3 regions of the Paraliobacillus zengyii genome follow, and region 1 is predicted to be linked to each of the others. Evidence: riboswitches for the same ligand, from Rfam matches in the RefSeq annotation. Region 1 holds a riboswitch; each other region holds the start of a gene.

Region 1 (11,303 bases):
GAGGATTAAAAGCTGCGTTACGTTCTGTTGTTGACCATGCGCGTGCATATGCCTCCAACCCTTTTGCCTCCATATCACTTGCAATGGCTTTTGCTCCTTCTTCTGTTGGAGTAATCCCGACAAATAATCGAAGTTGATCTCCTTCGTTCCAGACCATTGCATTATAACCAGAAGCTGCTATTTTATCTTGCCATTCAGTTGCCTTTTCCTTCGTTGAGAATACACCCACCTGAACAACATAAGCTTGTAATGCTTCTAACGTTATACTTTCTCCATCAACAACTTCCGTTTCAGCTCCCGTATTTGTCGAAGTAGCTTCAGAAGAAATTCTATCATTCGTCGCAAGATTATCTTGGTCATCTATTTCAACAAACATCTTTAAAATAATAAATCCTAATATAACACTGATCCCAATCGCACCACATGCAGTAAATATAAAGGCTTTAACAACCGAATTATTATTCTTTTTACTCTTAATCTTTTCAGACGAAGAATCATCAGTTAAATGACTGTTTTTTTCAAAAACATCCACCTCTTCGATCTCCTCTTTATCCAAACTAGCCGCTTCCTCAAACCATGTTGGTCTATCAGATAAATAATCCCGACTATCATTTTTACTATCTTGCTTATTCTGTTTTTTATTATTTATTTTTACAGTGATTTTGTTATTGTTATCCACCCTAATTACCTCGTTTCCTATTACGTTTGGTTCACTCTATCATAATCCAAATGAAAAAGTAGACGAGTTTTGTCAGTACGCGATAGCAATTACCAACATAAACTAGCAAATTATTCGTAATTTCTTTGTAATCAAAAAAACAAGAGGACCATTAATCTTGGTCCTCTTGTTGTTGTTCTGCTTCTTGTTCTTCATCATATTCGAATGTTGGTGTTTCTGTTTGAAGTGCTGTTAGCGTTGGATTGTAAAAGGTAGTTAAACCGACGGAGAGTTCAATACTTCCTTCTTCTACTTGAACAAATTCAATATTATTAATTTCCACTATGCGATCCATGTTAGTTAACTCTGTTAAAAACTGATTCATCTCATCATAATTTGGTGATAATACTTCCATTTGATAATTTATTTTAGTAAGTTCAGATGTAGCTTCTCCATCTTGATCACTAGCTACTTGATCTTCACTATTCGTCAATAATGTTATAGTACTGTTCGTTTTCTTCTCTATTTCTTCAACATTCAAAATTAGTTGATTAATTGCTTTATCTATTGGGATTTGCTTTTGTAAATCCAATGAATTAGCAACTTCATCCTCAAGTTCTTGTTTACTTAAATCCGCATTTTCGATCAATTGATCCTGTTCTGCAAGTTCACCTTCTAAGTACCTTACTTTTTGTTGACTAGGATAAATAAATTGATAATAAGAAAAAAAGGCAATTATAATAACTAGTAAAACTACACCAATCGATAGCAATGAGTAGATACGTGACCATTTAAATATCATTTTAATCAGCCTCTTCCACTAAATAATCTGCATTAATACCAAAATTAAATGTTGCAACATAGTAATCATCTATTTTTTCTAAATTTATTAAATTTACATTATCTGCATATGTCGACCCATTAATATTTTGACTAAAGTTGGCAGCTTCTGATAATGCATTTAAATGAATACCTATTGTTACACCATTCGTGATAGTAAATGAATAGTTTTCAATAAACGTATCGTTTGGCAAATCAGCTTGGATATCGTCTAATAAAAATAAAGAAGGATAAACAGCAGTTTCTAATTGCTCAATTTGTGCTTTCAATGTCTGTTTTTGTTGTTCGACCATGTTAAGTGTATTAATTTCTGCTATAATTTCAGATTTATCTATTCTTTCTTGTTGTAGAGAAACATATTTATTCTCCAAACTTGTATGGAGAATGAAGAAACTAATACTAATAATAAGTAAACTGACCATAAATATAGCAAGTAGCAAATATAGGGCGGTATTTATCTTCTTTTTTTCAACAAAATTTATTTCTATCATAAGGTGATCCCCTTACTATGAAGTTTAAATAGTCTTTTCTTCACTTTCTTTGTGTTAGTCCATATACAGTAGCATATTCTGGTGGTAAGTCACTAGGAAATAAAATGGTTTTAATTGGTAAATTGAAACGAGATGCCAGTGATTCATTTATTGACGACTGCGCTGGAAAATCACCGATTAATAATAAATGAGAAACTTGGGCCTCGCCTGACATAATAGAATATTGATAGAAATCCATAAAACGTTCTATGGTTATTAACTGTTCATCAATCAGCTCTCTCCACATATCTTCATTTGAATGCATGGAATCTTCAACTAGCTTATTATTAAAAATCATATCATTATTATTTAAATGAATATGGCGATTGAAGATTGGTTTTTGATCATGAAAGACCGTGAGCACTAAGTCCGTTTTAGACCACTGAATCATAAGTAAATGCTCTTCTTTGTTAGCAAGATCCAAATTATAATAAGTCCGATATACCGATAGAAAAGACAAGTCAGCTACCATCAGTTTTACATTCGCTCGTTCAAACACTTCTATGTAAGCATTTAACCGTTCTTTTGGGTATGCAAATAAAAGAATTTTATTGGTTTGTTCTTCTTCTGCAATAACCTCAAAATCTATAACTGGATTTTGAAAAGGCAGTCGAATACTACCTTCTAATTCTAATTCAATATATTTTTTTACTTCATCTTTAGTTAATTGTTTAGGTACTGATTCTTCTCTCATCGTAACAAAAGCATCTGGAACGCAAAATACGAGGTGCTTATTCCTCCATTTTTTATCTTTAACAACATTTTTAATGATAGTCGTTAACTTTTGTTGATCTAAAATTTTTCCATCTTCAACAATGCCTTGTTCCAATGGTATTTCCCCATAGTCTTTATTAGCTGTAACGTTTTTTTTAGTGGAAACAAGATATCGAATCATCGTATCATTTATTGCGATGTTTATTCTATCTTTGTTAAATAAACTCATTTGTGTTCATCCTTTAAAAAAATGATGTAATGTACCAATTGATTATCTGACTACCAAAAAAATAAGTAGTTAACGCAGCGATGCAAATAGAAGGGCCGAATGGTACCGGACTTTTACGATTGATTCTTCTAGTAGCCAATAATAGCAATGTGATAATTGTGCCGAAGATAGTTGCTAGAAAAAAAGTTAGTAGAATTCCTTTATATCCTAACACAATTCCTAGTATAGTGAATAACTTCATATCACCCGCACCCATACCACCTTTACTAACAAGTATGATCAGCGTTAATAATATAAATCCGACTGCTGCACCAGCAATTGAAGACCACCATGGTTCTAACGGATCTATGATGCGTAAGATAATTAAAAACGGTAGAAAAAACAATAAGATTTTGTTAGGTATTAGCATATAAGTGATGTCTGAAACAACGATAATCACACATAAAGAAGTGAGTATTAGTGCCATTACTAACTCTAATTGAAACCCCAAAAAATAATAGCTAAAACTGAAAAGGAAAGCTGTAGATAATTCTATTGTAGGATAAAGAGGGGAAATCTTTTCTTTACAGTTTCTGCATTTACCAGCTTGAAACAGATATGAAATAATCGGAATCAGCTCATACCAATGCAATGTTTTATCACAACGAGGGCAATAAGAACGTTCAGATTCTAAGAAATTATTATTCGGTACACGCAAACCAACAACATTATAGAATGAACCAAATACACTTCCAAAAATAAAAAAGATAACGATATAATAGACTTCCATATTTTTTATCTCCTAATTATGTATAAAAGACCCCTTTGGGAAGGGATCTTTTTAAAATATTATTACTCAGTGTATTCGTATTGATTCGTATCTTCATCAAAAGTAACTGTGCCATCTGGTAGATCATCACTACCCTCAAGATAACCTGCTGTTACAAGTTCAGCAGCAGTCATACCAGTTTCGTCAAATTCACCTTCTACATCTGCTAATCTTGCAGCATCAAGTACCAATTCAATTTGAGCATCATCAGAATCTTCCTGTGCTCCCTCAATTATATTCCCAATTGCAGGAACGGCAATTGCTACAATAATACCCAAAATAACAATAACTGCTAAAAGCTCTACTAATGTAAAACCTTTCTCATTGCGTAACATTTTTTTCATTCTAGTTAACATATTATTCCTCCTCATTTAATTTCTCTTATAAAAAAAGACTCACAGCATAAAAAATGGTGTCAGTCGGTTGCACTACTAGCTCAAATTTATCCAAGTGCCCAGATACAGATAAACCTTCATTGCTTCTACTATTCGTTTTATACTAATAGTTCTATTATACTACATTTTTATAACCTGTCTACACTTTTAGATATTTTCAAACAAGCTAAACATAGGTATAACGATCGCTAAAACAATTGCACCTACGATTACAGCTAAAAATAGAATCATTATCGGTTCAATTAACGACTTTAACTTTTCCGATGATTCATCTAATTCTTGTTCATAAAAATCAGAAACTTTTTTCAACATCGCATCAATTGAACCTGTTCGTTCGCCTACAACAATCATTTGTGTAATTAATTTAGGGAAAACCCAATGTTTTTCCATAGGCGTGGCTAGTGACTCTCCCTTTTCAAGAGAATCTCTACTTTCACGCAAAACTTGTTTAATTACTTTATTATCTATAACCCGCTCCGTTATCGTAACAGCTTGTAAGATTGGTACAGAACTATTTAACAAAGAACTTAATGTTTGCGTCATTCTAGCAAGTAAAGACTTTTGAATAAACATACCGAATATTGGAATTCGAAGTTTGATGACATCAAATAAATAAGAAATGTTTGGGCGACGATTTAATAATCTAATCGTCACACCTAACACTAGTATTAGTATCATCATAATCCACCAATAAGACTGAACCATATCGCTAATACTTAATATCGCCGCTGTATATGGTGGTATTTCTTGGTCAAAAGATAGGAACATGTCCGTGAAAATCGGTACAATAAATGCAAGTAAAAAAATAGTGATAAATACGGCAACAATACCAACCACAACAGGATAGGTTAATGCAGTTATGATCTTTTGTTTTAACTGGTATTGTTTCTCATAATAAGTAGCCATTCTATCAAGGATTTCATCTAAATTACCACTAATTTCTCCAGCATGGATCATACTGATTAATAATTCAGGGAAAAGACGAGGAAATTCTGCTAATGCATCAGATAGGCCAATTCCTTCTTCTAGATCGTTTTGAATTTGTTGTAGCGCTTTTTTTAGTGGTTTACTTTGTGTTTGATCTTCTAGAATAGAAGTTGTTTCTACTAATGTTATACCGGCATCTATTAACGTCGAAAATTGACGGAGAAAAATAACAAAATCCTTATTCTTTATTGGATTACCTATATAAATATCTTTGTATAAAAATGAGTTCAATTCATTTATCTCAAATAAAATTAGTCCTTGAGACTTTAATTGTTTGATCGCTTCTTTTTCATTCTCGCTACTAATTTTCCCTTTTTTTATCTTGCCATCGACAGATTTCGCTTTATACGCATAATAGTTCATAAAATTCCACCTCTTCCCCCATCATAACTTGAACTAAAAAGTCATATCTTTTAAATACGGAGATGCATGTTTTTGCGTTATAATTCCTTGTTGTAACATCCGTTTTATATCCATCGTCATGGTATGCATACCATACTCTTTAGACGTTTGCATGGTGTTAGGAATCTGATGCATTTTTTCTGATCGAATTAAGTTTTTTACTGCAGGTGTGTTAATTAAAATTTCAGTTGCTGCTGCTCGTCCAAATCCTTTTGCCAAAGGAAACAAGCGCTGCGATACAATGGCCTCTAACACATTAGCAAGTTGAATTCTTATTTGACTCTTTTGGTGGGCAGGAAAAACATCAATAATTCGATCCATCGTTGAGGACGCATCAGTTGTGTGCAGTGTTCCTAGAACTAAATGTCCCGTTTCTGCAGCAGTTATTGCTGTAGAAATTGTTTCTAAGTCGCGCATCTCACCAACTAGTATCACATCTGGATCTTGACGCAAACACGCACGTAACCCTTTTTGAAAACTACTCGTATCGAAACCTACTTCTCTTTGATCGATAATGCATTTGTTATGCTGATACAGATATTCGATTGGATCCTCTAACGTAATAATATGTCGGTTCATTGTTTTGTTCATATAATCAATCATCGCTGCCAAAGAAGTACTTTTTCCACTTCCAGTTGGACCTGTTACCAATACTAACCCTTGTGGTAACCCTGCTATTTCTTTCAATACGTTAGGTAAATCTAAATCTTCAATAGATGGAATCGTAGTTGGAATCGTTCGAATAGCTAAAGAGATACAATTTCGTTGAAAGAAAATATTCATTCGAAAACGTGATACCCCTGCAATTCCATGTGATAAATCTAGTTCTCTTTCATCTAGTAATTTAGACCACATCTCTTCGTTAAGAATCGATTTAGCCATTTGTTCCGTATCGGTTGGTTCTAATTTATTCTGTCCATGAAGTTGTAACCGACCGTCCACACGAAAAATCGGCTGTGATCCTACAGTTAAATGGACATCTGACGCTTTTTTATGAAATGCTGTAGTTAATAATTCCTCTAGTCTATTTTCCATGTTTGCTCACCACCTACTCTTCCGTTGCCACACGTAATACTTCATCAAATGTGGTAATACCCTGCTGTACTTTAATTAGACCATCCACTAACAAAAATCGCATGCCATTTTGCTTTACATATTCTTTAATATCTGTCATATCAGACTGATTCATCATCATTTTTTTGACTTTATCATCGATTACTAAAAGCTCATGAATTGCTGATCTACCACGATAACCTGTTGATCTGCAACTATCACAACCAACACCCTCGACCACTTCCGTTAAATCTATATTATGACGACTAAAAATTTCCTTTTCCATTTTAGTTACGGGTCGTGATTGTTTACAATCGACACAAACTTTTTTAACTAAACGTTGGGCCATTACTGCCGATAAAGCAGAAACGACAAGATAAGGTTCAACATCCATATCAAATAGACGAGGAATCGCTGCAATAGCACTGTTTGTGTGTAGTGTACTAAATACTAAGTGCCCAGTTAATGCTGAACGTATTGCTATTTCAGCAGTTTCGCGGTCACGAATTTCACCAACCATTATTATATTTGGATCTTGGCGTAAAATTGATCGTAAACCTTTTGCAAAAGTAAGACCTACCGCAGTATTTACTTGGACCTGATTGATACCTTCCAATTGATATTCAACTGGGTCTTCTATTGTGACGATATTAACATCTTCCTGGTTCAATTCATTGATTGATCCATAAAGTGTTGTTGTTTTACCAGAACCTGTTGGACCTGTTAATAAAATTAATCCTGAAGGTTGTTCGATTATTTTTTGATATTTATCTAAAGTGTCTTTTGAAAAATCAAGTTCTGTCAATGTTTTAAATATATTACTTAAATCTAAAATACGAATAACTATTTTTTCACCAAAAACCGTTGGTAAGGTTGAAATCCGTAAATCGACTGGTTTCGCATCAATGATTAAACGAATTCTACCGTCTTGTGGCAAACGTGTATCCGTGATATTTAATTCCGATAATATTTTCACTCGGGCAATTAAAGCATTTTGTAATCGCTTTGGTATTGTTTTTTCTGTTCGTAACATACCATCAACTCTATATCGAATCATAACCTTCGACTCTGAAGGATCAATATGTACATCACTCGCTTTTAACGTTACACCTGTTTGTAATATTTGATCTAATATCCGAATGGCAGGCGCTTCCTCATTTTCAGATTCCTCATCTGTATAAGCGGCTTCCATGTCATAATATTTATTTATCGCTTGTAAAATATCATCTTTTGTTGCGATTACAGGTTTGATCGTAAACCCTGTTGATAGTTCTAAATCATCAATTGCATAATAATCAAGCGGGTCATTCATTGCAACAGTTAAAATATTCTCTTGTTGTTGTATAGGTAAAAGCGTATTTTCACGTGCTGTTTCTTTTCGAACAAGATCCATTAAACCTTCATCAATTGGAAAACGATATAAAGAAACGCTTGGAATTTTCAAATGTACTTCTAAAACTTCTAATAATTGTTTTTCCGTGATATAGCCCTGTTCAACAAGTGCATCCCCTAGTTTTTGTTTCTCCCATTTTTGTGCTATTGCCTCAACTATTTGTTGTTCGGTAATTAAGCCATTTTCTTTAAGGACGTCACCAAGTTTCCGTTTATTTCGTATCGCCATTTGACCCCTCTTTTCGTAACAATATAATTAAAACTCTAATCTGACTCTACTGTTGGCTGCTTTTTAATTAAGTCGTCCGTTGATGGAGAACTGTTAGTGCCGAAAGGGAAGTCATCAAGATTCATTGACTTGAATTTAATGAATCCTCCACCAGTACCTGTTATTGAGTTAGTAATTACTGTACCATTTATCGATCCACTTCCTGAAAAAACTAAATCTGCATTAGGCGCGATAACAAACGCAGAAGAATATGTACCTCCTTCGAATACTACACTATTACCCCCACTTACTATAAAGCCTTGAAAATCCCCGCCACCTGTCAGTTTTACATCAGCTTTTTCAACAAATATTGAACCATTAATATATTGTGCATTGGAAACTTCTATCCTTGAAGTTCCTTGATAATACATATTTAATTGGTTAGTATTCCCTGTATCATTGATAGTACTACTTCCTCCAATATTAAACGAATCTTGAATATAAATATTTACCTTACCACTGCCAATTATATTAATATGACCTTGACTTAAATCTAAATCTTTTACTACAATATCATGATCTTCATTATTCGTATTAATATTCAATGTATTGTTACTTGCAAATGTTATTCGATTGAACTGAAGGTTTTTATCTAAGTTTAAAGTGTAGCCATTCGCTTGATAACTATTAATATTTAAATTGCCTCCTTCAATTACTTTGAATCGTTCATACTCTCCTCCTATTGTTTCGTCAATAGGAGGAGAGTATGTTGGATATGTTGGATGATTATCAATAATTGTTTGATAGTCTTCCCAAGGTATTGAAGTTAAGTTTGATTTAACTTCCGGTATAGTACCCTTAAAATTTTCAGGCTCATGAATTTTCAAGGCATTTTCCACTGCGTTTTCAGGAACATATGCAATACCATAAACATGAGTTGTTCCATCCATTTTAATTAAGTTAGGAAGAGTTGAATCAACATACAAATCTCCGTTTAGAGACACACTTCCTACCAGTGAAATACTATTCTTAACAATTGCTACTGCATTATCGGGTATCTCAATCGAACCACCACTCCCAGACTTCCAATTCACTTGAAATGGTTTTGTTACTGTGCGTGTTCGCTTTCCAATAATGCCTTCTGATACAATTTGATAAGAGCGAGGGTTGCCATCTGTTACTTGTTCCACTTTAACTTTAGCACTTGGTTGTTCAGTAAAACTCTCTTCAAAGTCTGAAATACTAGTACCATCCAATTGTTGTTCTATGCGGGAATTAAGATCAGAATAAAAAGAAGCTTCTGTGTTCGTGGTTTCGTATATCGATTCAACAAGTGTTTCTATCTCTGCGTATGTTTGATTTGCTCCACCCTCAGCTACATAATAGGTAGCCTGATAATCTCGATCAACAGTAGTTAATTTGATATTAGCAAATGAAGCAGTGGCTAATGCCAAACCTAATAAAGATAATACTGTTAAGGCCATCATTACGATAACTAAGATAGCACCATCTTGATTATTTTTTATATATTTGTAATGTTTTTGCATAAACTTCACCTACTCTCGCAAATAAATTACTGTAGATAGTGTTTCTATTTTTCCATTCCGATTTGGGAGACTACTAATCGATATTTCTATTTTTCCATCCTCTTTATCAATATTAAAACTTGATATTTGGTCACTAATTACGGTGCTATTTTCATAAAAATTTGGTTGTTCTAGTTCGTAACTATTTGTACCAATGGTTATTTCGTTTGTATCACTTGTAACACTTACTAGATCAGCTTCTGTTGATCGTATTTCCTTGGTAATAGTCGCCATAACATAACGCACTTGTTCCTGATAATTGATTTCTTCCGTTTGATTTCGATATTGTTTTTGGCCGAATATATGCGCAGATCCAATTAAAGCAATTATGATTGACATTAAAGCAAGTGCGGCTAATAATTCAATTAATGTCATACCTTTTTCATTTTTGAACACTAGCACACCTTCTAACTTTCCCACAATAGTTTTGTTTCCAACTGTGCTTCTAGTTTATTTGCATCATTATATACCTTTACAACCACGTCTTTTACATCGTCGTTAGTAGTAAATGTAATACTAATATTATAAATATTAGTGTCTTCCATTTGCTTCGTGAGTATATACTCATAATTACTATCTGAACTGTTTACATGATACGTATTTGATAAATAGGTAATTGTATCCACGTAACTCATCGTATCACTCAAATGATATATTTCTTCCATTTCTGATTGTGCAACATATGACGAATCAGTGATATCCTTTGATACATTGTTTACTTTGGTTGATTGAATAAAAAAAGTTAAAAAAGTAACAATTATGATCGAAAGTATAGCAATAGAAACAATTATCTCTACTAAAGTCATACCATTTTGATTATTCATCTGCGAAAAACTTTTCGTCATCATCATCTCAGCCTTTTTAACTATATTCTTATCTTAAATATAGTACAATTTAAACTACTTGTATATGTTTTTCAATTATGATTGATAGACCGCAACTCGATTTCTACCTTTTTGCTTAGCTCCTACATACATCGCACGATCTGCTAACCTGACCAATTCGAATGGGTCTTCACAATGCTCCGGATAACTAGCAACTCCTACACTAATGGTGACCGTAATATCAATACACTTTTCATTTTCTTGTATATGTGTATAGGTTCTTATTGTTTTATTTGTAATAACTTGGCGTAATTCTTCTGCGCGTTGCTGACTGTCTTCTGCATTCCTTCCAGGTAAAAACACGACAAATTCTTCGCCACCATAACGTGCTACTAAGCCTTCATCTCCAATAAATGTTTTGACTCTTTCTGCTATAGCTTTCAGAATTTCATTGCCACATTCATGTCCATACGTATCGTTTATCTTTTTAAAATGGTCTAAATCGAATAAAATAAGTGAACAAATTTTTGATTTGTTGGATTCTTTGATTTGAGTACTATAATTTTGCATATAAGCTTCAAAATAACGAAAATTATATAAACCTGTTAATTGATCTGTTTCACTTTGTATTTTCCTATCTTCGTAATTTTTTGCGTTTTCTAACGCAATTCCCAAGA
Region 2 (11,303 bases), 420 kb from region 1:
GGTGCAGTGGGCGAATTCTTCTCAGGAATATTACAACCAAATTATCGCGAAGCCTTATTTTCAGATCAACATGCGAAATTATTAGCAGATAGAAAAGAAATTAGTGTTTCAGCTTATGAAGAGGTATTCCAAGATACATTACCAGTTGGTATTGATAACATTACTTTACCAATCGAGAAAGATCCAGCTTCGATCTGCTTCTCAGGCATAAAAGATCATATGCGCCAATATGTAAACAAAAACAAATAGGCCAAAAATCCGTTAAGCACAGCTGCTTAACGGATTTTTTTAATAATTATTATGTATTACATTATACAAGTGGATGGCATTAGAGATTATCGGTATTAATTCTTGGATACTCTGGTTCAACCGCTGCTAAAACACGTGCATTATTATTATGTCGTTCATTTTTTGATTCTTGATCACAATCTCCGTCAGCTATCGGAATAGTATTGTATTGACTCTCTCTCTTTCCTTTTGTTTCCTTATTATTTTTGTTATGCATTTTATCACCTCCACCATAGTATATCTAGGAATAACAGCACTATACATGTTCCTAAGTTGGCAGGTAGTTTTCAAAATAATCAACAGAAGGATCAGTCTAAGTTAAAGTGATAGACTGATCCTTTTTAAAATATAAAATTGTAAAACAAGTGTGAGGTTATGGGTATTATTAATTAGTTTTTTAGTCGATTCAATATATCTTTAGCTGTTGCCAAGTTCATATTCTTTCTCTGTTTCAATTCTTCTGTAACGATATCAATTTGTTCACCCTTAGCCCCCGCACTAATAGCAAGCGATTTCGCATGAAGTCCCATATGTCCTTTTTGAATACCTTCGGTTACAAGTGCCTTAAGAGCAGAAAAATTTTGCGCTAAGCCAACAGAAACAATAATCGATTCCAATTCTTTTGCTGTCGGATTTCCTAAAAGTTGCTTCGTGAATTGAGCTGTAGGATGGATGTTAATAGAACCTCCAACAGAACCTACTGGTAAAGGAATTGTCATTGAGCCAACTAAATCACCGTTTTGTGCTTTAGACCATGTAGAGAGGGAACGATACTGGCCACTCCGTGCTGCATAAGCATGTACGCCTGCTTCAATAGCTCGAAAATCATTTCCTGATGCAAGAACTACCGAGTCAATACCGTTCATAATTCCTTTATTATGTGTGACAGCTCTATATGGATCAACAGTAGCAAATTGACAAGCTTCGATGATCCTATCACGAACTACCTCACCTGAAAAAGCACCTTTTTCTAATAATGTAACTGGAATATGACAAGTTGCAGTTGCTAAACATTCTGTCGCATAGTTTGAGAGTATGCCCATTATGGCAGTTCCACCTGTCAAGTTTTCTACATATGGCTTAATAGCTTCAACCATTGTATTGATAATATTGGCTCCCATTGCTTCTAATGTTTGAACGTGGATATGAATTACAAAAAAAGAAGGCGAATCATACTGATCATCTGCTTCAATCTGTCTGGTTACAACAGAACGAGCACCACCGCCTCGCTTCACAATAGAAGGATGGGCTTGATTTGCTTTTTCTATGATCTGATCTACATGCTGAAAAATATTTTGTTCAGCTTGATTCATATTAGAAACGTTCGTTAAAGCAATCTGACCTATCATAGTTCGTTCTTGTATAGTTGTCTCAAAACCACCTGATTGGCTGATAATTTTTGCTGCAGAACTAGCGGCAGCAATAACGGATGGTTCCTCAACGGCCATCGGGACAATGTATTCCTTTTGATCAATTAAAAAGTTAAGTGCAAGCCCAAGTGGTAATTCGTATGTAGTAATTTGGTTTTCAATCATATGATTCGCAATTTCATCTGGTAATTCTAATTTACGCTTTAAGTCTACTGCATCTTCATCAGTTAGAATCTCAGCTGAAATCAATGCTTTGATTCGTTCTTCATGCGTCTTCTGATAAAATTTATTTAAAAAGTGCTTTTTCATTTGTTGGCCTCCTGTGATCATAACAGTTCATTCTAATTTTAATTTATCACAGAAATGCTTGAGATCAAAGAGATGTATGCGATTGTGTGAAATTCTGAAAAAAACAAGTTATTTTAGTCGATGGAAAACATATGAAATCTACAGTTAGTTGTCATTATATGTTAAAATATGTATAGACGTTTTATGCATTTAGTTAAAAATTACTAACCTATTAATTGAGTTAGGGGGAAGTGCTGTGGAGAGAACCTATAATTTATGGCATTTTATTTAATATTATTATGTATTGGTTTGTCTCTCTACTCACTATATTCTAATATCAGCAACGCTTGGAGAATTGCACCATCAAATTATGTACTTCTTTTAGTTAGTATCATTGCATTTATTTTTGGAGTTATAGGATTCAAAGATAACAGGCACTGGAAGAGTAAAACAAGAAGTTGGTTGACTCTAATTTTATCTATATTGTTTTCGTTAGCTATTTTCTATGTGATATTATTATCGTCACTTTTATCTTCAATGGGAGTAAATGAACAGATTAAAACAGTTAGTTCTCCCGATGAGAATTACACCATTGATTTTTATTTTTATGATGCAGGAGCATCAGGATCATTCGGAATAAGAGGCGAACTAAACGGACCATTATGGTTTAAAAAAAGAATTTTCCTTCAAAGCGGAACAGAAGAAGTAACTGTTAAATGGGAAAGCAATAAGATAGTGGTAATTAATGATCAGACGCTAGATTTAGATAAAGGAGATACTTTTCGTTATTAGAACTTTTTAATTTAGTGACATGAATTATAAAGAAGGAGAATATGAATGGACCAAATAACATTTGAAGATATATACACACTTGGAAAAATCGTAACCGAAAATGCTCATTATAAACACTATCATTATGCATAGATGTTAATCAGGTATGATAGTAATTTCATTGAATTTAAAAATTCACCTTCTTTAAGTAAATTTTAAGAGGCAGAAAAATACTTAAGGGAATTTCACCTGAGACAAGGCCAAAAACATGTAAAATTTTATTTTCCTGCTAATACAAAGCCTACCGCAGAACTCCTTGCACAACTGAATGATATGGGTTATGAAATAGGGTCTCTAGAACTATATACTATTCAACCGAAGCACTTTCCTTCTTTGAGAAACAACACAGATATAGATATTCAAGTAGTGACAGGTGAAAATTTAGAAGTTCTTCTTCATCTACAATATCAGTTTGACCTTAACTTTGGAAGTGAGTTTGCAAAACAAAAAGCTGATCTTATAAAACGTCAATTTGAAGAGGAACATATTCATCAAGTTTTAGCTTTTTATAAAGGAGCTCCAGCAGGTTGTGTAGATGTTATTATTTCTAATGAAACAACAGAAATCGATAATCTTACTGTTGTCGAATCGTTTCGGAATAGAGGAATAGGCAGCAGATTACAAGAATTTGTAATGAAGACATTCCCTGATAAGACTGTCATATTAGTGGCTGACGGTGAAGATACGCCTAAAGAAATGTACTTAAAACAAAACTATAAGTATCGTGATTTTAAATATGAAGCACAAAAAATATATCAAGATTAGATTTTAATGAATTTTATAAGAAACCAGGAATTTTGCCACATTTGTCGAAAAGGTAACTAATGAACACCAAATTACTTTAAAAAGAAAGCGAGGCTTATATGAAAAAACTATATATTAAGCAAAAAGTTTTTAGTTTGGGTGGTAATTTCACTGTTAAGGACGAATTTGAACAAGATAAGTATGTGATAAAAGGAAGTTTCCTTTCCATTCCAAAAACTTTTACTATCAAAGATACCTCTGAAAATGAAATTGGTACAATAACAAAGAAGGTATTTAGTCTAATGCCGAAATTTTTCGTTCAGGTTGATGGAAAAGATGTTGTTACTATTAAAAAGGAATTTTCTTTTTTAAAATCACGCTATCAAATTGAAGGGCAAGATATTTCAGTACGTGGTGACTGGTGGGACAAAAAATTTGATATAGTGAGCAATGGCGAAATAGTAGGCCAAGTTACCGAAAAATGGTTATCATGGGGCGACACCTATGAGGTAAACGTTAACGACGAATCACTAGAACATATAATTATTTCATTAGTTATAGCGATTGACTTTGTCAAACAAGAAGAAAGCACCGTAGCAACAAATGCGGGTAATTAATTACAACAGAGGGGGCAGAAGAAGATGCTGTTAGCACTATATAATGTAGATAAACAGTTACATACAATAGATGAAACGGTCCCTAGCTTGACACCATATTTATTAAAACAACAGAATCCAACACCAGTTATAATTGTATGCCCAGGTGGTGGGTATACACATCGTGCAGAACACGAGGGAACACCTATTGCAGAATGGCTCAATGAAATTGGAATAGCAGCAGTAGTATTACATTACAGAATAGCTCCTCATCAACACCCGACTCCGTTAAATGACGCTAAACGAGCTATTCGCACTGTTAGACATCATGCTAGCGAATGGAATATAGACCCAGATCGAGTCGGTATATTAGGTTTTTCTGCAGGCGGGCATTTGGCAGCTTCCGCTAGTATTCATTACGACGAGGGTAATCCTGAGGCGGATGATGCCATTGAACATCAAAGCAGTCGTCCTAATCTAATGGTACTATGTTATCCTGTTATTTCGATGGGTGAATTTACGCATGAAGGTAGTAAGCAGGCTTTACTTGGCGAACAGCCTAATTCTTCTTTAGTGGAACTTATGTCATTGGAAGACCATGTAACAACTGATACACCACCTGCTTTTTTATGGCATACAGCAGATGATGGCGCCGTTCCAGTAGAGAACAGTCTACAGTTTGCTAGTGCTTTAAGTAGAAAAAAAGTTCCTTATGCGTTGCATGTTTTTGAAAGTGGTCGACATGGACTTGGACTTGCGAACGATCTGAAAGATGTCAGTTGGTGGACATCTGTTTGTGAAATGTGGCTAAGAAAAAGGGGATTTTAAAACACAAGTAAAAAGTAAACATAATCTGAATTTCTGTATACTTTAATATAAAATGTTAATCTGAATTTTCTAGGGAATGATGACATTATTTAGGTCTACTCCCTAGTTTTCTCACTATTTTCGTCATCCAATAAGCACTAATCGCTATAACCAAATCAACAAGTAACAGATAAAATGAATTCATTCCTTTATCAAATTTTAATAATCCTACCTTATCTTCAATAATTGCTAATCCAAACGCAAAAAGAATACTTAATAGTAAGATGTATAAATAAAAACTCTTCTTATCATTCGTACAATACTGGTATATAAGTAAAAAAGCTACTGGTAGTGCGGAAGCAGTCATGCTTAGTGCATAGGGGATAAACGGTGTAAGAAAATAGGTGTGAACGAAAAAACCGTGACGCGATAATATAATTTCTGCGTATGTCCAGAGCATATGTACTGTATAACCAAAGAAAAAAACTTCAAAAATTCGTTTGCGATCCACTTTAAAATAAAGAAGAACCAAGGGTGATAAAAAGAAAAGAACAACTATCCAGAATTGCCATGTTCCAAAGCTTGAATAGGCATGCCAATACGAACGGAAAAGTTCATTTAACGCTTCGTTCTTATCATATATATTCTCCCAGTACGTTTGATATTCCATGAAGAGCCCTCCTATAGTAGCAATAGTATTTTCTTATTTTGTGACGTTAAGTGCAATCTATACCGAAAAGAATTAAACCTTAGTTTAATTTAACTGCATTCTTTAGCTTAAAAATATACAATAGCCTTTTTCGTCGAAATATGTTGAATTATAATTAAAAATAAGCTATTCTTAAAACAATACTAAAGTACTAATAAAAGGTGTTACTTAAATAGAATATCACGAAAAAGGCAAACTATTTGAAAGAATAGGACGCAAAGTCATGGGTCTAAGGTATGGATTTATCTTCATTACTATTGATCGCCAGACCACCAAATTACATTTACAGTTATTTTGGCTATACATTTATTTGTGATAGCTTTTTTTATACTCTTTTATCGAACTACTAATAGTTATGAGTAGAACTATGTTAATTAGTATTTATAGATTATAAAAAGAGGTGTAAACATGAGACTAATCAGTATCTCAGACTATGACAACAAAAGTATGGTACTTGCCAAGCCAATATATGATTCGAGCAAACGTGTTTTACTTGCAACTGGTAGAACGATCGATCCTAAAATACAATCTAGACTAGAAAACATGGGCATTAATTTTCTTTTTATAGAGGATGAGGTTTCTAAAGGAATTACAATTGAAGATATGCTCGATATGCCAACATGGACAGACGCCATTCAAGCAGTTAAAACCTTTTATGAACATGCGACGCAAAAAAGCACGCCGGAATTAAAACCTATTCAGCAAGTAGCAGGCATATTGCTTAAAGAAGTAAAGCATAGACCAACACTTATACTTATTCCATCGGGAACAATGACAAAGGAATTACAGCCTTATGCACATGCAGTTAATGTCACCATTCTGGCTTTATTGACTGCCAAAGAAATGGGCTATAATGACTTAAAACTTAGGGATCTAGCAATTGGTTCCTTATTACATGATATAGGTAAAGCAATTGATACAGATGAACAGAAACATCCTGATTCAGGCTTCCAATTATTGCGAACAATTAGTCAGTTTAGTATTGTATCAGCTCATATTGCCTATCAGCATCATGAAACATTAGACGGAAAGGGTTTTCCACGTCAAATAAAGGATAATGATTTTCTAGAAATTGCTCAAATTTGCGCTGTTGCAAACCGCTATGATAATTTAATTGTAAAAAAAAAGCTTCCACCACATGATGCTATGGAAGCAATTATGGCTATGTCAGATCGTTTGTATTCGCACAAAATTGTTACAGCTTTTAGTCAATCCATTTCTACTTACCCACCAGGAACGAAAGTACTGATCAATCATAATCAACCAGCAATTGTTACTGAAATAAACAAACATTTTCATCGACCAATGATAAAAATACTTGCGACTGAAAAAGTGATTGATCTAATTGATAATCCTACGTTTATGATAAAACCATTTGAATCAGCAGTATAGATTACTCTCCGAATAATTTCACTTTAAACGATCCATGTTAGCATTAGGAGGTGTTTAAAGTGGGAAAAGACCGTCAAGAAAAGAAATTAAGAGAAAGTGGACGTGTTGAATCTGATCGAGATCAAGATCTAAGTAAAGCAGGAGCAACTAAAATGTCTAGCCCTGAAGAAGGCAGAAAATTGAACGATGGGAAATAAGGCAGCATAGTATCAAAAAATAGATTTTGAAGAACACTTTTCTTTTTTTAGAAAAGTGTTCTTTATTATATGAAAAATAAAAAAATTAAAAGAGGAATCTAAATTGATTGGATATTTATGTTAAAATAAATATAACTTTGTGGTAAGAGATTACAAAAGTTAATACTAATTTTTTTGTTGAAGGAGAGTTTTATGATTCAAAACGTTTTTAAAGAAGCGATGACAATACTTAGTAATAATTGGTTGAAGATTATCGGAATGGTTCTTCTAACTTATTTTATCAAGCTTTTACTTGGAACAGTGCCTATTCAGGGATCTGTAAGTATTAGAATGGATCCATTAGCAGTATCAAGTTTAGACTCAATACAGTCATTACTAATAGGACCATTAGTAAATAGCATATTGTTTTTTATACTTCTTCAATACATTATCCTAACCAAAAACACGATGAGAAAAAGGTTTTTGACCGCTATCACTTATCCATTTCGAAACGCGCGCTTGCTCTATAAAGGACTTATTGTCTTAATCATTTCAAATTTCCTACTGTATCTTATCGGAATGTTAGCTATATATACAGTAATTATATTTCTTGCAATTATTCCAGTTGGGTTAAATTTAGGAACAGGTTCGATAATAGCTGGTTTTATAATTCTATATGGTATTCTTTTTTGGCTTTATTTAGGTACTTCACAAGCGCTGTATTTGTTACATGATGACCCTAAGCTTGGTATCTTTAGAAGTGTTAAACAAAGTTTCTCCTTAATGAAAGGTAATAGATGGTCCTTATTCGGATTATTTTTATTAACAGGCTTAGGGTTTATCATCGGCATACTACTATTACTAGTTGGAGCAATATTTAGCATCGTGGTATACGAAGTTGCTCGCTTAGCTTTTTACAGAGAACTGTTACGCAAAAAACGAAAGAAAGAATGGCAGGATAAAGTTCAGAGAGTAGACTAGTTGATGTTAACTTATCCCATTAAATGTTTAATGTGCAAAAATATTGCGAGTTGTTATTTTTAGAAACATAGATAAACTAATAATCTAAAGGAAGTTATTTTTATGAAAAATAAATTAACAGGTTACATAGTTCTTATTATTGCTATAATCTCTATTATAAGCTTTGGATTATATAAGTGGTTTATTGACAGTCAATTAAGAACTGATACATTTATTTATGTTTCATTTGTTCTTGCATACTTATTTAAGTATTTAGCAAATGGAGAGACGGATACAAACGCTCAAGACAAAAAGGAAGTTTATTTATCTATAAAGGCATTACGAATAAGTTATTTACTATTGGTAGTTGGTTTAGGGATAACATTGCTTGTAACTGAGGGAACAAGTATGCTAATGGAATTTGAAAATACACCTTTAGTAATCTGCTTCTCGATGAGTATAGTGATCTATCCTTTAGTCCGGGCAGTTATATTTTTAAAGCATGCAAAGATGTGATAACCCGTAAAGATTGTTAGCATGTCTCTTAAACATTATGGAATCAATACAAAGCGAGGTACCCTTAAGTCATGAAAGTCACCGAAGAAAAATTTACTGTAAATGGAATTACTTACAATATTAAAACTCCAATGAATACAGATGCAAAAGCTTTGTCAGATTTACGGCTACAAATTGATGGAGAAACTGAAAATTTAGATAGAGTAAGAGGGGAAGAATACATAGATTTAATTAGATTTGAAGAAATAATTAAAATAGACAATGAGAATGCTAAAAACCTATTTTTAGTTGTAACCGTTAATAATCGAATTATTGGATATTCAAGATGTACAGGAAATCCATTACAAAGGTTTAATCATAATGTTGAATTTGGAGTCTGTGTACTGAAAGAATTTTGGTCTTATCAAATCGGTGGGAATTTATTACAAAAATCCATTAAATGGGCAGATGACAATCATATCAAAAAAATAAATTTAAGAGTAATGGAAACAAACAGTCGAGCAATTAAACTTTATCAAAAATATGGTTTTGAAATCGAAGGTGTTTTAAAAAGAGATAAATTACTTTCTGATGGAAACTACTACAACACCATTATGATGGCTCGATTTAAAGAGGGATGGAATTAAACTACTTACATTCCTTTAAAAAACAAAAAACACATATAAACTAAGAGGAAATCGATCAAATTAAATAATCATTTTTTATGATAAGAGAGGAGAAATCATTTGAATCAAATTTTGTTAATCATTGATGCTCAACAAGAGTTAATTGAAGGTAATCAGGAAGAAAATGCTGTATTTAAAAAAGAACAACTTCTTAGAAACATTAATTTAGTAATTAAAAAAGCAAGCAAATTTGATATACCTATTGTTTTTGTTAGAGACCTAGAAATCGCAGATGGTAAAGACAAAGGATTTCAAGTCCATGAGGAAATTAACGTCACTAAGAATGCAAAGTTTTTTAATAAACTCGCAACAAATGCGTTCCATGGAACTGGACTTCTAAATCATTTAAAGTCTCAAATAATTGAACATATTGTTGTCATGGGCTGTGCAACCGAACATTGTATTGATAGTGCAGTCAGAACAGCAACTATTAATGGTTTGGATGTCACATTAGTCGGAGATGGACATTCAACAAAAGACAGTGCTGTTTTAAGTGCAGAAGAAATTATAAAGCATCACAACGAAACGCTTCATGGTCATTACAATGTTGAAAACTTTTCAATTGTAAGAAATACAGAAGAAGACTTGTTCACTCCAACTCATTATTTATATAGATAAGAGTCAACTCAATTGGTAAATAGGAGGGATTATGTACTTTTTAAAATTTGGATTAATCATGTTAATTATTTTTAGTCTTATATCAATAGTTAATTTTATTTTGAGGAAGCTTTTTAAGATTGAAAAAGTTAAAAATAAGTTTTTTTCTAATAATTATATAAATGTTTTACATCGAAGGGTAGACAAATGGAATAGATATTGTATTGCAATCATAACAATTCTAATTTGGAGTCTCTTTATATTTAATGATTTATCCTACTTGATTTTTATTGGATTAACGGTTCCTCTGGCATTAGATTATGGCGTAAAGGCATTCTTTGAATTGAAGTATAGTGACTACCCAAAACGAGCTATTATAACGTTAAGCGAAATGTTGTTAATGTTAACTGCAGCAATTATAATAGTACTTCAGTTAGAAAGATGGTTTCCTTAAGCTGACGGTAAAATTAAGAAGCAGCCTCCATTCTATAAGAGGTAGAAAGGGCTGCTTCGATTTATATAGATAAAGCTTTAGATGCTAATTTTGGTTTCTATTGTATCAACGTTATCTTGTTGGCCAAAGTAATCCAATGATCGCCCCAATTAACGCTGGCAAAATCCAACCAAGTCCAATTTCATAGAATGGCAGATATAAAAGGTAGAATTCCCTTATCGATTCAATGACTGAAATTCTTACACCCGGAATACTATTTGCTAAAGCGTTATAACCATCAATGATACTAACGAAAAAAGTAAGAAACATCGACACAGCATAAACTTCTTTCTTATTCGCGAAGAAAGAAGAGAAGAGGCCTAACAAAATAAGAACAATTGCTAAGGGATATAAAAACATTAATACTGGAACAGCAAATTGGATAATATTATTTAAACCAAAGTTAGCAATTATAAATGAAACAAGGCATAAAACAAGAACAAATGTCTTATAGCTAATTTTAGAGTACGTTTCATGGAAGAATTCACTACAAGCCGTTATGAGACCAATACTTGTTTTTAAACAAGCTAGAACAATAATAATTGCAAATAAAATAGCTCCAAACGGACCGAAATAGTGTTGCGCTACTTTAGCAAAGATAAGACCACCATTTTCAAGAGTGCCAATGACGGATATACTAGATGCTCCAGTATAGGCAATTAGTCCATAGATCACTGTCATTAAACCCATTGCAAAAAAGCCAGATTTCCATGTTGCACTTGCAATCTCTTTTGTGTCTGTAATTCCTCTTCGTCTAATTGCACGTATGACAACAATACCGAACGCAAGTGATCCCAGTGCATCCATTGTGTTGTAACCTTCTTTAAATCCTGTCATAAATGCAAATTCTTTATAATCTCCAATTGGATCA
Region 3 (11,303 bases), 260 kb from region 1:
ACTAATTCCCAGGTAATATAGGTTGCACTATACAAATGTAATAAGATTACTGAACTAGTAACGATACCTGGTGTTAAGTTTAGTTTGATCGTTGTTGGAATAAACACTAACAGTAATAGTCCAATTGAAATCGGATGATAACCTAGCGTTTCAAAGATAACAAATGAATATACCATTGCAACTAGACAAGCTCCAAAACGATGCCAAGCACTTAAGAATGATCGTTTTCTTGTTGTCTGAATACATAATACTGCGATAATTCCTGCAGATACAAAATTGTCTAATTGAAATAGCTCTGCCAGCCAAATTGCTAAAGGAGTTGCAATAGCAGTTTTGATCGTACGGTAACCAATTTTCACAATTTCTGCTCCCCACTTAATCTTTTCTATTTATATAGATAGTATAATACATAAGTATAGAACAAATCCCTGATCTCGTAAACATAAGAACAGGGATTTGAGAAAAAGTATTAGTTAGCCTTTTCAAAAGCTTCTTGTAGTTGATAAACAACTTGCTCAGCGCTATAACCTTCAATATTACTACGTTCTACCATTGTTACAATTTCTCCGTCCTTTAATAGTGCAAATGAAGGAGAGGAAGGTTGATAACCTTTAAAATATGCACGAGCCTTCTCCGTTGCCTCTTTATCTTGACCCGCAAATACTGTTACAAGATGATCAGGACGATGAGTAGCTTTTACAATATGAGTAGCAGCTGGACGTGCAACTCCACCAGCACAACCACATGTAGAATTAATCATTACAAGTGTTGTCCCTTTTGCTGTCAATGCTTGATCCACTTCTTCAGCTGTTGTCAATTCCTTGTAGCCAGCTTCATTCATTTCTTGTCGAGCTGTTTGAACAATGTCTCCCATAAATAAATTAAAATCCACTCTATTCAACTCCTCTGTTTATCTGTACACTTTTCCTACCAACATTATTTTAACAACTTTCAATTGATCTAGCAATTAATTGTATTTCCCGGGTAACCGCAAAATGTGCGATTTTTAAAAGTTTATTTGTAGTATTAAATAGTTATAAGACGAAATAATGCATAATTAGTCATAAAATAGTATACTGCATAGGTAGACATCAGAGGGGGTTGTTAACAATGAAAAAGGAGAATCTTAAGTTCAGTAGCGTAATCAACCGCTTATTTTCAAACAAATCAACTAATGGACATTCAAAAGATGACGACATTGCGAATAAACAAAACCACGGTATGTTAACGAAACAATTTGAATTAACTCAGAAACATTTAATACACGCACAAGAAATTGCCCAGGTTGGTAGTTGGGAATATATTATAGATGAAGATAAATTATATTGCTCTGATTATTTTTATGACATTTTCGGACTTGACCATTCTCAATATATTCCAATGACTGAACCATTCCAATATGTGCATCCAGATGATTTTGACGAAGCTTTAGCAAAGGTTAAAAAAGCTTTAAAAGGGGAAAATTACTATTCTGAATATCGAATTTATCATGGGAAAACCAATGAACTACGTTACTTAAAAACACAAGCTGAAGTATCTTTTATCAATAAAAAGCCATATAAATTAATTGGTATGATTCAAGATATTACTGTTGAAAAAAAATTGGAACAAGAACTTATTACCATCAACAATCGGTTTAAACAAATTTTTGACCATCTGAGCTCTGGGATTTGGATGAAAGATTATCCGTCAAGTAAACTTAGTTTCATTTCAAAAGGTGCCGAGGAAATTTTCAATTTGTCATTAGATGATATATATGATGACGAAACTATTTGGCATACAATTATTCACCCTAATGACCGCGAACAAGTTTTCAATCGCCAAAAGGAGCTAGTGGCTGGGAAGTCAATTAAACATCGTTATCGAATTATCACACATGATGGAGAAACTAAATGGGTTTTTGACCAAACAATTCCATCCTTTAATAGTGACAATAAATTAATAGCTCTATTTGGAGTTATAGTTGATATAACTTCAGAAATGGTAATGCATGAGGAATTAGTTTATTATGCATCACACGATGTTCTAACTAATCTACCAAATCAACGTAGCATATCTGAGAAAATTGCTGAGTTAATTCAGAAGAAAAAACAATTCACCCTCTTTTATTTGGACTTAGATCGTCTCTCTCACATAAATGACTCTTTAGGCTATCAAATTGGCAATAAAGTTTTACAAAATATTGCTAGCAAGCTAACAAAGACTTTATCTTCTACTAGTTATGTTGCTAGATTAGTAAGCAATGACTTTATTATAATTGATACTGAAACATTGCAAATAGATACAGCAAGTAATTTAGCTGATAAACTCTTGCGAACAATTGAAGAGGAAATCAATATATTTGATTATCAGTTAAATATTACAACAAGTGTAGGTATTAGCTTTTATCCAGATAATGGTGATACAGAATTAAAAATTTTAGAAAGTTCACACATTGCATTAAAAGAAGCAAAAAATAATGGAGGAAATACCTATAAATTTTACTCACCATCCAATAATATTTCATCTTTTAAAAAATACATGCTTGAACGAGATTTAAGAAAAGCGATTACTAATGAAGAATTTGAAGTCTATTATCAACCACAAGTAAATGCCTTCACTGGATTAATTGAATCCGCTGAAGCTTTATTAAGATGGAACCATAAGGAATGGGGTTTAGTGTCTCCATCTGAATTTATTCCATTAGCTGAAGAGAACTATCTGATGAACGATATAGGGGATTGGGTAATCACAAAAGTGATCGAACAATTAAAAATATGGAAAGATCAAGATTATATATTACGACCTATTTCTATAAATATATCTCCTAATCGATTTTTAAAACCAGGATTAATTTCATTTATCAAGGAGCAATTAGAAAAATATGATATTTCTGCACACTTTCTAACATTTGAAATCACAGAAAGTACATATTTAAAAAATGAAAACAAAGTACAGCATACACTTTCACAACTACGTGCATTAGGTATATCAATTGCAATTGACGACTTCGGAACTGGCTATGCATCTTTACAATACTTACGCGATTTTCCTGCTGATGAATTAAAGATCGATCGCGTTTTTATCTTAAATATATTGGATGATAATAAAAAGGATGCTGCAATAGTTAGTAGCATATTATATCTCGCAAAATCATTAGATATGAGAGTCATTGTTGAGGGTGTAGAGAATTTTGAACAACTTCAATTTCTAAAACAAAAAGAGTGTCACCTTATACAAGGTTATCTTTTTTCCGAAGCTGTACCAAATAACAGATTTGAAGAATTGATTAAGAAAAGTTTTCTTCCAATTCCAAAGTCAACTAAAGTGACAAAACCTAAAGTAGAAAGAAGAAAATATTATCGATTATCCTTCCCTGGATATTTACAAGGTGGACTATCTATTCTTGAAATTAATAATCGTAAAGTAGATGTAGGCACGGCAAACATATTAATTGAAAATATTAGTTTAGGTGGCTTAAAGCTAATGTCTGATTTAAAATTACCAGTTCAATCAAACATGAAAATTGTTTATACTTTTTCACTATTAGGATTTGATTTTGAAATCATTGGATCTTTCGTTTGGAAAAGTGAAATTGGACAAGATATTTTTTATTACGGTGTTGCTTTTGATGACTTTTCTGAAGCAAATAAGGATCATCTAGCGAAAGTAATTAATCAGTTGACTATTTACTCGAAAAATAACAAGCCGATTCCAGATACAGACTTCTACACAGATAACCCAATTACCTACTTTCTTAAAAATTTTGACTAAAATATGTTTAAACTTTAACAAAAATCGCCATCCTAGTAATAAACTTATTCGGAGGCGGTCTTAATGAAAATACGTATGCGCAATCAATTAATTGAAAATCTTGAGCTTTCCATACCACAATTATCTAATAAATATCATTTTGATAGTATGACAACATATCTAGCCAAAGGTCAAGCAGACTCTTTGTATATAGGTTATAAAATTACTGTAAACACTAGAAACTATTATGTTTATTTACCTTTTATGAGTTATTCTGAAGAAGCTTTAATACCACTAACACCAATTTGGACTTTACAATCTGAAAATTATAAGGGACCTTCCTTCAGAGGTTTTGATCATTTGGATAATTGCTTAGATGCACTAGATCAATCTGGTAAGGATAATAGTATTAACCAAGCTATTTAATAAAAACACCTTCGTTTATGAACACAATATCGCGTCATTTTTCGAAGGTGTTTTTTATTTACGTTTATAGTTTATACTTATTGACTTGATTCGCTAAATTTTTTGCGACATTTGTTAAGTCTTCTGTATGATTAGCCATCTCTTCCATTGCACTGCTTGTTTCTTGAGCTGAAGCAGAAGTTTGTTCGACTCCTGCAGCTGATTGCTCTGCAACAGCTGCTATTTCTTCTGTGGCACTATTCATTTCTTTACTTGTATTTGTTACTTGTAGTAAATTATCATTTACTATTGTAATTTGATTAGACATATCTACTAAGGCTTGATTAATTTGTTCAAATGTTTGTCCCGTTTTCTTAACTTGCTCACTACCCTGCTTTACCTCTTGATAACCATTTTCCAATGTGTTCGTCACGTCTGAAGTTTCTGTTTGGATCATATTAACTATTTCTGTAATACTTATAACTGAACCAGAAACTTGTTCTGCTAATTTTCTAACTTCATCAGCTACTACTGCAAAACCTTTTCCTGCTTCTCCAGCACGTGCTGCTTCAATCGCAGCATTTAAAGCAAGAAGGTTTGTTTGCTCAGCTATGTCTTTAATAACTGACACTAGTTTTGTTACCTCTTTTGATTTCACATCTAATCCTTGCACCTTAACTACTGCTTGATTAACAATTGAATCAACATTTTCCATTTGTTTAACAGATTGAAGCATCAATGAACTTCCCTCTCCACTTAAATTACGGACCGCGTTTGAAGCGTCTTTTATGTGGATACTCTTTTCGTTTGCTTGCTCAATTTTCTCCGTAAATTCTCGCATAGATATGGATAAATTACTAGCATGTGTTGCTTGCGTATCTGATCCTGATGCAATTTCCTGCATGGTAACTGCGATTTGTTCTGAAGCAGCTTTTACTTCATTTGTTGAAAGGGAAAGCTCATGACTATTAGATGTAATAGCTTGCGCTGCTTCTGAAACACTGTTTAACATAGTTCGTAATTTTTCTTTCATTTCATTTGCAGAAATGGAAAGTTGACCAATTTCATCTGTTCTTTTCTGTATTAAAGTTATAGATAAATCGCCATTTTCTACTTCCTTCATATTACTTTGTAAGGAACGTATCGGCTTTGTGATTTGTTTAGATACAAATAAAGATACAATAATAGCAATAATAATAGAGAGAATTAGTGCAGTAGCAATGGGTAAAAGAATTGGCGTTGCTTTGTCCTCTAATTCATCTATATAAACTGTTCCTATGATTATCCAATCTTTTGTTTCATTAACAGAAAAACCTAATATTTTTTCTTGACCTTCATACATATATTCCACTGTACCAGATCTAGCATTAGTAGCGATAATCTTTTCATAATACTCTTCATGTGTAATATCTACACCCGTCATCGTTTCATCTGGATGGGCAATAAATTCGCCATTACTAATAACGGCAAAATATCCTGTTTCACCAATTTTTGTATTATCTGCTATATCTATTATTGCTGTTTCACTTGCTCCAGCTGTTGCTGCACCACTAAGTATATTAGCCTGTTGTTTGACACTTTCACTTAATTCATTTGTTGTGATCGAAACACTATATGTATAACTAACGAAACTGATTACTATGCCTACTACTATTAATAATGTAATAAATGGTATTAAAATTTGCCTTTGTAAGCTTTTGTTAAAAAAGGATTCTAGTTTGTTTTTCATCTTGGTGTGTCCCCCTTGTAATTTCACAAAAATAAAACTATTCTCAATTAGAATGGCCAAATAGTAATATTATTTGGTAGCTAGGCTATCCTAGTATAAACAAATACGTTAGACCCTTAGCTTTGCGTCCTGTTCTTTCAAACAATTTGCCTTTTTATAATTAAATAATACGATTTGCTTTCACCCCATTTGATAAAGTAATTATTACTTCTTTATAATAGTTATTTTATACTACGACTTTATTCTTATGTTGTCAAGACTTTTATCTTTGTATCGTGCCATATTTCATTCGAATATCGAGTCTTTTTGAAAAAATTGTTTCATTACAATAAAGATAGAAAATACGATGTAACTTTATAAAAAATTTGTTCTACTCTTTATAGTTCTGTAGCGCTTAAACGTACAAACTCACCATCTAATTTATCATTTCCTTACGTCGCAATTTATAGTGATTTGGTCTTAAACAACAAACTTTTAGAAAGCAGCTAAGCTAATAAAATCCAAGAAAGTCGCGTGAAATGCATAATTACAATATTATTTTACAAACTAATCAAAAAAGGAGTAGCTATATATTTATGGAAAAGCATACGGATATATCAACCCATCTAGAAACAAACATGGATCATGCAATTGCAGAAGAAATAACCGAAGATATTGCAGTTTATCGTACTTTAGTATCCAATGTATACATGCTTGGTAATCCATCAGAAAAAAATTGGGTACTTATTGATACAGGAATTGCTCATTATCATGGGCGAATAATTTCAGCTGCAAAAAAACGCTTTAATGACACTCCACCAAAAGCTATTATTTTGACACATGCTCATTTTGATCATGTAGGATCTGCAAAAAAGTTAGCAAAGCATTGGGATGTATCTATTTATGTACATCCTGAGGAATTACCTTTTGTTGATGGCACATGTGAGTATCCACCAGCTGATCCAACTGTTGGTGGCGGCTTACTTTCTTTATTATCACCAGTGTTTCCTACAGATGCAGTCAATTTAAAACATTTAGCTAAGACATTGTCAGCTGATGGAAAACTTCCCTTCCTTGATGACTGGCATTATATTCATACACCTGGACACACACCAGGACATATCTCCCTTTTCCGAGAAAGTGACAAAATTTTAATTGCAGGCGATGCGGTTACAACTGAAAATCCCGAATCAAGTTTGGCGGTACTTCTACCAATCATTAAACTATATGGACCTCCTGCATATTTTACACATGACTGGGATGATGCAGAAAGATCAGTTCAAACACTTGCCAAATTAAAACCAAAATTACTTTTAACTGGACATGGATTACCTATGAAAGATAAAGAATTAAGTGAAGGGTTTGAAAAATTAACAGCTGATTTTTATGATATTGCAATCCCAAAACACAAAAGGAACTAGACAATAAAACGAAAAGCTAATGTACGTTCATTAGAGAGCGTATCATTAGCTTTCACTTATTCAATTTGAAATTTTTTCACTCTCAGATTTAACTTATTTGATAATGTCTTTAATACCTCTGCTTGTTCTAATAAGAAATCTACTGCTTCTTTTTGTTGTTCTATCGATCCAGAGGTTTCTTCTATATTTGCTGCATTTTCTTCCGAAACAGAAGCAATTTGGATAATACCAACATTCATTTCCTTACTGTTATCTTCGATTCTTTTTAGGTTAGTTGTAACAGTTGCAATACGTTGATTCATTTGAGTGACTTCATTTTTTATAGTTGAAAAGTATGTTGCAGATTGCTTTATTTGAGTAACACCTTTGTTTACTTGCTTATGAGCTCCATCCAGAGAAACAGCTAGCGATTTAGATTCTTGTTGCATTTGATTGATTACCTCAGCTATATCTACTGCAGATAAACTAACTTGTTCTGCTAACTTTCTAATTTCATCTGCTACTACAGAGAAGCCTTTCCCAGCTTCACCTGCTCTTGCTGCTTCAATTGCTGCATTCAGTGCTAATAAATTTGTCTGTTCTGTAATATTGTTAATTACAACAGTCAAGTCAGACACAGCCTGTGATTGTTTTTCTAAACCTTGAACTTTACTCACTGCATTTCTCACTTCATTATTAATTACTTCGATTTGTGTAATGGAATCATTCATCTGATCTGTTCCTTCATTCGAAATGTTCCAAACACTTATCGAAGACTTTTCCAATAATACTGATTCATGTTTTACTTTACCAATTTGCTTATCTAAATGTTGTTCTGATGATGCTATATCTGTTGCAGAAGTAGCTTGTTCTTCTGCTCCGCTAGCTAACTCCTGCATGGTAGAAGTCAATTGTTGACTACCTATTTGTATAGTATTACTAATCTTTTGTAATGCATTACTTTGCTGATCAATTCGATCGGAAGCATCACTAGTGTGCTCAATTGTTTCTCTTAAATTAGCAATCATTTGGTTCATCGCTTCAGAAAGTTGTCGAACTTCTCCCCTACCTTTCATTTCTACCTTTTGAGTTAAGTTTCCTTTAGCAATGATTAATGCTTGATTACGTAACCCAATAAGTGGATCAGCAATATTCCTTGCGATAAATATTGACAATACAATAGCAGTAACAAGTGTGATACTACCAATTAGTAAAATAACAGCGCCTACTTTTTCAATGGATTGTAATGCGTTTTCTGTTGGCTCACTAACAATTAGCGACCAATTAAATCCTTTAAAATCTTTATATCCAGCACTTTTGACATACCCTATAATTGCATCATTACCTGAACTGTTTTTTGCTTTGATAAAACCTGATTCACCAGGTGTAGAAACATTTAGTTCAGTGAATAGTTGAGATGACTGATCAAGTTCTGTTATCTCTGCATCAACATCAGTACTTGCGCTAGAAATTGTATCAGCAACTTTTTCACCATCTTGATTTACTAATTCAACCACAACATTATCACTTGAAATACTATTAACATCATCCCAAATATGCTCAACATTGAACTTAGCTTGCAATACTCTATCCTCTGTATTATTATCTATTCGTACATTAATTTCTAAAACGTGGCTATCTAACGCATCATCATAGACTACTTCTGAGATAGATAATCCATTCTCAACCACTTCATTCCATTCAGTCGTATTAGTTTCTAATGATACGGAATTACCGTTACTAGATTGACTAATGACAGTTCCGTCTAAATTAATTATAGATAACGAAGCATAATAACCTAACGTCTCCAATTGTTGATCTAAATAATCCTCCGTTTCTACACTATCATCCATAGCATTCAGAACAGTATCTGAGTTTGCCATGATTTGCACGTCCCTTATTCTTTCATACATTGTACGATCTAATTTCTCCATATTAACTAGTGCATAGTCTTTTACTTTATTACCAACTTCATTTTCTAGCGATGTTGCTGCTTGATTATAAGAAAGCAAACCTACCACTATTATTGGAACTAAAGCAACCATACTAAAATAAATAATTAATGTACTCCTAATACCCCTATTTAAAAATTTCTCTTTCCATTTTCTAATCATGCAATCCAGTCCTTCTGCCTCTATGTATTTGTTAACTAACTAAATAGAAGGTAATCTTCTAATTTTTGTTAGAAAAACTAACCAAAGTATACTATAGAATACAGCGTCTATAGGTGACGTTTTTGTGAAATATAATTTTATACGAGTAAAAAAAAACACTACCAAAACTAGTTGGTAGTGAGTTCTATTAATATTTAAGGTAACACATTTCCTGCAGAACGATATATCTCATACCATTCTTCTCTTGTTAAAGTAATATGTGAAGCTTTTTCAATATCCGCTAGTCGTTTCGGATTCATCGTTCCAACAACCGGTTGAATTTTTGCCGGGTGACGTAAAATCCAAGCAATCGCAATCGCTGAATCAGTTACCCCTTTTTTTTCTGCTATCTCTTGTATTTTACCATTCACTTCTGGAAAATCTTTATTACCAACAAATACACCTTTGATCATGCCATATTGGAATGGTGACCAAGCTTGTACAGTTATATCATGTAAACGACAATACTCCAAAACACTGTTCTCTCGATCAATCGCTTTATCATGTTGCATATTAACATTTAAACTAGCATCTATCATTGGTGTGTGCATGATACTTAGCTGAAGTTGATTAATGATTAAATCATCTTTTAAATACTTTTTAAGTAATTCTATCTGCATCGGATTTTGGTTACTAACACCAAAATAGCGTACTTTACCACTATTTTTTAATTTTGTGAAAGTCTCTGCTACTTCTTCAGGTTCCATCAATGCATCTGGACGATGTAAAAGCAAAATATCAAGATAATCTGTATTTAAACGTTTTAAACTTCCTTCGACTGAAGATGTAATATGTTCTTTAGAAAAATCAAAAAAGCCATTACGAATCCCACATTTTGATTGTAAAATCATTTTTTCTCTTAATAACGGATTCATTTCAATCGCATCAGAAAATACCTCTTCTGACTTTCCACCACCATAAATATCAGCATGATCAAATAAATTTACGCCTAAATCCATTGCGTTTTCAATAACATGTCTAGCATCTTTTTTAGAAAGCGCATCCATGCGCATGCAACCTAAAGATATTTCCCCAACCTCTAAATCACTTGTACCCAATTTTATACTATTCATCTAAACACCTCTTTTTACTATAATATATCTATTCTATCATGTTCTACTAAAAAGCGCACAATATCAGTATATTAAAAAAATCATCCAAGACTATGGATGATTTTTCTTTTAATATATTGGCGTTGTGTCAACCGATATGTTTTCTAAAATCTCTTTGACATGTGACATAAACTTACCTGAAATTACGCCATCTAATATACGATGATCTAACGAAAGACATAGGTTAACCATATCTCGTGCTGCAAACATATCATCAATAATGATCGGACGTTTTACAATTGATTCCACTTGTAAAATGGCTGCTTGCGGGTAGTTAATCACTCCCATAGATTGGACAGATCCGAATGAACCCGTATTATTAACAGTGAAAGTACCACCTTCCATATCCCGTTGTGTCAAGTTACCATTACGCGCTTTCCTTGCTAAGGAATCAATTTCTTTCGCTATTCCTTTAATACTTTTCTCGTCAACATTTTTAATCACAGGTACAAATAATTCTTTTTCATGTGCAACTGCAATGGATAAATTAATTGCTTTATGTTGAATGATTTTATTACCCGCCCAAGAACTGTTTAATTCCGGATATTTTTTTAATGCCTTTGCCACAGCGTTCAAGAAAAAAGCAAAGTAAGATAAATTATATCCTTCACTCTCTTTAAAATTCGTTTTTTCCGCATCACGATATTTAACAAGGTTGGTAACATCAACTTCGATCATCATCCACGCATGTGGAATCTCAGTTGTTGAACGAACCATATTATTTGCAATTGCTTTTCTAATACCGGTTACTGGAATCTCTTTATCACCAATAGCTGTTTCTACTGTTTGTTGC

What was found. A riboswitch is a leader RNA that binds a small molecule or an ion and turns the genes downstream of it on or off. The one in region 1 is predicted to bind cyclic di-GMP.
Region 2: another riboswitch for cyclic di-GMP. It lies ahead of DM447_RS10035 (HD-GYP domain-containing protein); the one in region 1 lies ahead of DM447_RS12310 (competence type IV pilus major pilin ComGC).
Region 3: another riboswitch for cyclic di-GMP. It lies ahead of DM447_RS10940 (methyl-accepting chemotaxis protein); the one in region 1 lies ahead of DM447_RS12310 (competence type IV pilus major pilin ComGC).

Annotation. Positions count from the first base shown of each region.
Region 1 covers NZ_CP029797.1:2,401,804-2,413,106, forward strand. The annotation lists gene DM447_RS12285 (SPOR domain-containing protein) at 1-679, opposite strand, end outside; gene pilO (type 4a pilus biogenesis protein PilO) at 831-1,460, opposite strand; gene DM447_RS12295 (PilN domain-containing protein) at 1,462-1,989, opposite strand; gene pilM (type IV pilus biogenesis protein PilM) at 2,030-2,971, opposite strand; gene DM447_RS12305 (prepilin peptidase) at 2,985-3,740, opposite strand; gene DM447_RS12310 (competence type IV pilus major pilin ComGC) at 3,803-4,135, opposite strand; cyclic di-GMP riboswitch class II at 4,188-4,268, opposite strand; gene DM447_RS12315 (type II secretion system F family protein) at 4,322-5,524, opposite strand; gene DM447_RS12320 (type IV pilus twitching motility protein PilT) at 5,558-6,598, opposite strand; gene DM447_RS12325 (GspE/PulE family protein) at 6,612-8,237, opposite strand; gene DM447_RS12330 (pilus assembly PilX N-terminal domain-containing protein) at 8,273-9,763, opposite strand; gene DM447_RS12335 (PilW family protein) at 9,773-10,198, opposite strand; gene DM447_RS12340 (type IV pilus modification PilV family protein) at 10,210-10,626, opposite strand; gene DM447_RS12345 (GGDEF domain-containing protein) at 10,723-11,303, opposite strand, start outside.
Region 2 covers NZ_CP029797.1:1,982,042-1,993,344, forward strand. The annotation lists gene DM447_RS10000 (hydroxymethylglutaryl-CoA synthase) at 1-249, shown strand, start outside; gene DM447_RS18365 (hypothetical protein) at 329-505, opposite strand; gene DM447_RS10005 (hydroxymethylglutaryl-CoA reductase, degradative) at 678-1,967, opposite strand; gene DM447_RS10010 (DUF5412 family protein) at 2,223-2,738, shown strand; partial or broken gene DM447_RS18675 (DUF5613 domain-containing protein) at 2,952-3,071, shown strand; gene DM447_RS18545 (GNAT family N-acetyltransferase) at 3,051-3,542, shown strand; gene DM447_RS10020 (LURP-one-related/scramblase family protein) at 3,641-4,138, shown strand; gene DM447_RS10025 (alpha/beta hydrolase) at 4,163-4,945, shown strand; gene DM447_RS10030 (hypothetical protein) at 5,031-5,594, opposite strand; cyclic di-GMP riboswitch class I at 5,814-5,910, shown strand; gene DM447_RS10035 (HD-GYP domain-containing protein) at 6,042-7,025, shown strand; gene DM447_RS10040 (YpzI family protein) at 7,085-7,222, shown strand; gene DM447_RS10045 (DUF975 family protein) at 7,415-8,182, shown strand; gene DM447_RS10050 (hypothetical protein) at 8,285-8,677, shown strand; gene DM447_RS10055 (GNAT family N-acetyltransferase) at 8,749-9,303, shown strand; gene DM447_RS10060 (isochorismatase family protein) at 9,403-9,960, shown strand; gene DM447_RS18845 (DUF4181 domain-containing protein) at 10,019-10,393, shown strand; gene brnQ (branched-chain amino acid transport system II carrier protein) at 10,505-11,303, opposite strand, start outside.
Region 3 covers NZ_CP029797.1:2,146,155-2,157,457, forward strand. The annotation lists gene DM447_RS10920 (aromatic acid exporter family protein) at 1-362, opposite strand, end outside; gene DM447_RS10925 (BrxA/BrxB family bacilliredoxin) at 470-874, opposite strand; gene DM447_RS10930 (EAL domain-containing protein) at 1,111-3,753, shown strand; gene DM447_RS10935 (DUF5634 family protein) at 3,817-4,158, shown strand; gene DM447_RS10940 (methyl-accepting chemotaxis protein) at 4,223-5,866, opposite strand; cyclic di-GMP riboswitch class I at 5,939-6,027, opposite strand; gene DM447_RS10945 (MBL fold metallo-hydrolase) at 6,442-7,266, shown strand; gene DM447_RS10950 (methyl-accepting chemotaxis protein) at 7,323-9,359, opposite strand; gene DM447_RS10955 (aldo/keto reductase) at 9,554-10,471, opposite strand; gene DM447_RS10960 (dihydrolipoamide acetyltransferase family protein) at 10,580-11,303, opposite strand, start outside.